Regions from separate parts of the Psychrobacter sp. NPDC064578 genome, predicted to be linked through region 2. Evidence: riboswitches for the same ligand, from Rfam matches in the RefSeq annotation. Region 2 holds a riboswitch; the other holds the start of a gene.
What was found. Region 2 has a riboswitch for thiamine pyrophosphate ahead of thiC (phosphomethylpyrimidine synthase ThiC). Riboswitches for the same ligand answer to the same signal wherever they lie in the genome.
Positions count from the first base shown of each region.

Region 1: another riboswitch for thiamine pyrophosphate. It lies ahead of tenA (thiaminase II); the one in region 2 lies ahead of thiC (phosphomethylpyrimidine synthase ThiC).

Region 1 covers NZ_JBJDPI010000004.1:107,237-109,650, forward strand. Annotated here, with positions in the region: gene ACI2JM_RS05785 (class I SAM-dependent DNA methyltransferase) at 1-536, opposite strand, end outside; gene tenA (thiaminase II) at 650-1,297, opposite strand; TPP riboswitch at 1,436-1,554, opposite strand; gene ACI2JM_RS05795 (bestrophin family protein) at 1,918-2,414, opposite strand, start outside.
Region 2 covers NZ_JBJDPI010000001.1:371,247-373,660, reverse strand. Annotated here, with positions in the region: gene thiC (phosphomethylpyrimidine synthase ThiC) at 1-1,419, opposite strand, end outside; TPP riboswitch at 1,668-1,810, opposite strand; gene pstS (phosphate ABC transporter substrate-binding protein PstS) at 2,103-2,414, shown strand, end outside.

The DNA.
Region 1 (2,414 bases), on a different contig from region 2:
GTGCGCCAATTTGCTGATTTAACCAGCTCAATAGGATAGGGATCAGCAGGAGAGATATGCGCAAGTAGCGGATGCTCCCAAGTATTTAATGAGCTGGCCAAATTATATAAGCTGGCAAAACCGCTTTCTTTTGGCACATCGATAACAATCAATTTGCCGCCCGTTTTTAAGGCATCAAATGCCTTTTTAATACAGGCATCCAAATCGTTGATGTAGCTGACACTACCGTTAAACATGATGATATCAAACTTATTTGGCTCAATATCGCAAGTCTCGGCAGCACTAATATCCACTTGTAAGCCGCGCTTTTTAGCGATTTCAGCCATGTCTTTAGAAGGCTCGATACCATATTTGATATGGATATCATAATCTTTTGCCAATAGTGACTCAAACAGTCCGCTACCGCAGCCGATAGACAATATCTCACTGTCCTTATCTAAGAAATGAGCGACCAGTTTTAGCTCACTGGTCAGTAAGTTTTGGTTGTCAAAAAACCAGCTGTCATACGCGCTTGCATGTTCATCGAATGCTGCCATGGTGTCTCTCCTTAAGTGTGTCCATTATTATGTTTAGGGTTAAGTTAAATTTTATTTATAATAAATATGGTATATAAAAGTATTTGCCATAAAGCTAGCACTTTGCATAGGGGCTAGGACAGATCAAGCGCTTGCTGCCAAAAATTCACTTCCATACGTGAAGCAGTATTAAATAACTGTTGGAATTTGTCTGCCTGAGTAGGATTAGCCTGTGCTAGTAGCGTATTAATCTGCGCTTCATTCTGCGCGGTAATCGCTTGAAATTCGTCACTGGCAAAGACATCAATCCATGGCTGGTAAGGATTGTCCGCGACAAAACCTTGTTCTTTAATGCGTTTGCCAATTTCGCCATAGCCCATCAAACAAGGAGCAATTGCCGCATAAAGCTCAGCCAATGAGCCTGACATCGCAGCGTCCAATAGGTAGCGGCTATAGGCGATGGTCACGGCAGATTCAGGGGCGCTTTCTACTTCTTTAAGTGGGATGTCCCACTCATGACATAAATCGAGATACATGCCAATTTCCATATCGAGCATGGCATTGATGCCTGCTTGACCGACACGCATTTGTGCCAGCGTATCACTCTTATACACGCTCAACGCCATCACACGGGTATAGTGAATAAGATATAAATAGTCTTGCACAAGATAGTGACGAAAGCTGTCAGGGGCGAGCGTACCTGCCGTTAGCTGTTTGACAAAATCATGCTGAATGTAGTCATCCCATGTTGGGCAATGGTGGCGTAACGTTTGGTAGTTCATAGTATTCACTTACTGTTATAAAATGCGAGTAAGCAAAGAGTAGGAGGTGATCAGTGAGCAGACACAAAAAAACCTTACCAGATTATGTGAATAAACTGGCAAGGCTTGCTTAGCAATAGATGCTTAAGAGGTGTGCTATAAAATGTCACGCTTGTTTCCTACGTCAGTGCTAACTGCATCAGGTTCGCGGGTAACTCTCAGCCATGATTTTGAATTGTAGTTAAAGCATCAAAATCAAAGCACCCCGACAAGGTTTATTTTTCAGAAATAAATATAAAGTTTAAACTGCTCGTACTTAAGCAATCGGCTCTATGGTAGACGAATTCAGTTATCATTAGCAAGTGATGTGCAAAAAACCATGAATAAAGGTTGTCTTACAAGCGTAAATAGGCAAGTTTTTACCTTTTATTAAGCTAGTCAAGTACCACGAGAATGGTGAAAGAAATCACTATTTTCAAATGTATTTTTTATTCATAAAAGCTCTACTATTGCCTATATTATTTAGCTACCCAACGGTAGGATATATAAAAAATATCTGATAAATTAAGGCAATGCTTTCATGGGACACACTCTCATTTAGCATTGATTGCTTTATGATTTATAGGTGTTCAGCTAAGAGGCTATGGTAAATAGCCATTGATAGGAGTGATCTCAGGCGGAATATCTGCCTCTTCTAGTGCTTCTCGCAGATTAATCTCGATAGTACGCGATAATGCAGTCAGGGGTAGTTTGTTGGCGGCTAAGCCGAAAGGCTCTTCTAGCTCTTCACTGAGGGCATCCAAACCAAAAAAGGTATAAGCGATCACGGCACAAATCAGTGGGGTCACCCAACCGAGCGAGGCCACCAAGCCAAAAGGCAACATGATGCAATACAGATAGGTCGTGCGATGGACCAGCAGCATATAAGCAAACGGCAGCGGTGTATTATGAATGCGTTCGCAGGCCGCCAATACAATGGTCATAGACGTCAGGCGCTCGTCCATGTTCTGTATGACTTGCTCTGATACCAGTCCTTGACGCCGAATGTCGCCGAGCTGCTTACCCATGAGGCGCATGATGTAATCAGGTAGGTTGCGCGCTTGGCGCATACTATCATGGTGTTTCGATGCGACAAAAG
Region 2 (2,414 bases):
CGCGTCGGCACAAACTTCTAACTGCAAGTCCATATTTTCTTTAATACGGTTCATTGCTACGTGACCGGGACCTTCAATCATGACCTGTACGTCATGCTTCCACGCCACTTGGGTCAACTCGCCAAGAGTACGCAGCTCACCAAATTGCGCCTCGTCATTGGCATCTTGCAAACAACCTGGACGTAAGCCATCGCCTAGACTAAACGCCACATCGTACTGCTTCATGATTTCACAAATGTCTTCAAAATGAGTATATAAAAAGCTCTCTTTATTATGAAACATGCACCACTGCGCCATGATAGATCCGCCACGCGAGACGATGCCCGTTAAGCGTCCAGCAGTTAGCGGCACATACCGCAGCAGCACACCGGCGTGAATTGTAAAGTAATCGACACCTTGCTCTGCTTGCTCAATCAGCGTATCACGGAATATCTCCCACGTTAAATCTTCAGCCACGCCATCGACTTTTTCTAGCGCTTGATAAATTGGCACCGTACCAATTGGTACGGGCGAGTTACGAATCAGCCATTCACGCGTTTCATGAATATGATTGCCCGTAGATAAATCCATAATGTTATCCGCACCCCAACGTGTGGCCCATGTCATTTTAGACACTTCTTCATCGATAGACGAACCCAGCGCTGAGTTACCAATATTGGCGTTAATTTTAACCAAAAAGTTGCGCCCAATAATCATTGGCTCAGATTCTGGATGGTTAATGTTATTTGGGATAATGGCGCGCCCAGCAGCCACTTCACTGCGGACAAATTCAGGGGTGATAATCGCAGGCGTATTAGCGCCAAAGTTCTCACCGTCATGCTGACGCATATCGGTCAGCTCATGCTGCTTTTGCGTTTCGCGAATGGCGATATATTCCATTTCTGGGGTGATGATGCCGCGGCGTGCATAGTACATCTGCGTGACGTTGCCAGCTTTGCCATCGACATCTTTGGCGCGGCGAGGTTTGTCGATATGAGCAAATCGTAAATTGGCAGTACTGATATCGCGGGCGCGTGCCATTCCGTAAGAGCTAGACAGTCCGCTTAACTGTTCGGTATCACCGCGCTCAGCAATCCAACCTTCACGAAGCTTTGGTAAGCCTTTGGTCAAATCAATCTCGACGTTGGGATCGGTATAAACGCCTGATGTGTCATAAACATAAAATGGTGGGTTCTGTTCCCATTCGTTCTCAGAAACGCCTTGTACAGGGGTAGGATCAAGCGTGATTTCACGCATGGGTACTTGAATATCGGATCTAGAGCCTTCGATATAGACTTTACGGGAGGCGGGGAGTATGCGGTGTAAATCGCGAGCGTCTTCTTCGAAACGAGCATCACTAGCACTGCGGTGAGCAGGGGTCTTTAACGCGTCTGTCTTAGAAGGTTTTTGAGAAGGAGAAGTGGCTAATAAAGTTGTCATATGCTGTCCTAGCGTGTTGGTTTTTGAATAAAAGCAACACCGCCAGTAGCTGCGGGGGTAGCATCTGTGATCCAGACAAATTCAGCTCATGAGCATCAGCCTACGACCAAAAAACATAGTCGCGGATGATGCTCATCAAACGTTGGACGCAGCTTTATATCAGTCTTCACTACTTAATAGTACATCACGCATATTAAGGTAGTAATGAGGATAAAAAAGGCATTTCTGCACGTCCTTTGCCATAAATAACAAAGTGCTTAAGACTTCCCTGCGTCGGTACTAACCGCATCAGGTTCGGCGGGTGATCTCTCAGCGAATGTATAAAGGCGACTACTTTAATAAAGAAAGCTTAAAAGTGAGTCGATAATACACCGCACCCCGAGTCTGTCAGTGTTGTAAATCAACTCAATACTAACAAAGTTCTGCAATGAGGGCTAATGATATTTAGATGAAAATATCAGGCGTTGATTTTGAGGTTCGATGTTTTTATGAGAACGACTCTAGAGTACCAGTGATTGAAATCACTTGATATTACTGAGCTGTAGATAGCTTATCTAAATATTATGTAAAGCGAATGAAAGATTCTGGAGGTTGTCATTAAACTGTCATAAAGATTTGGCAAGATAGCACGCATGTCACAAACAATACTTTTTTGTATCGTTGTTAAACTTTAGGAGTCCTACATGCGTTATTCGTTATTAGCAGTGGCCGTTAGTTGTACATTAGTGCTTACGGCATGTAATAAATCGACTGAAACGACAGAGCCAGCTACGGATAGCAGTAGCGCTGTCACCACCACTGAAGCAACCACTCAGACAACCTCTGCTTCTGCAGCAGGTTTTAAATCTGCTGAGAATATCGCTATGAATATCACGGGTGCAGGGGCATCGTTCCCGCAGCCTATCTATGCTAAATGGTCTTACGACTACAACGCTGCTACCGGTGGTCAAGTCAATTACCAGTCGATTGGCTCTTCTGGTGGTATCAAACAAATC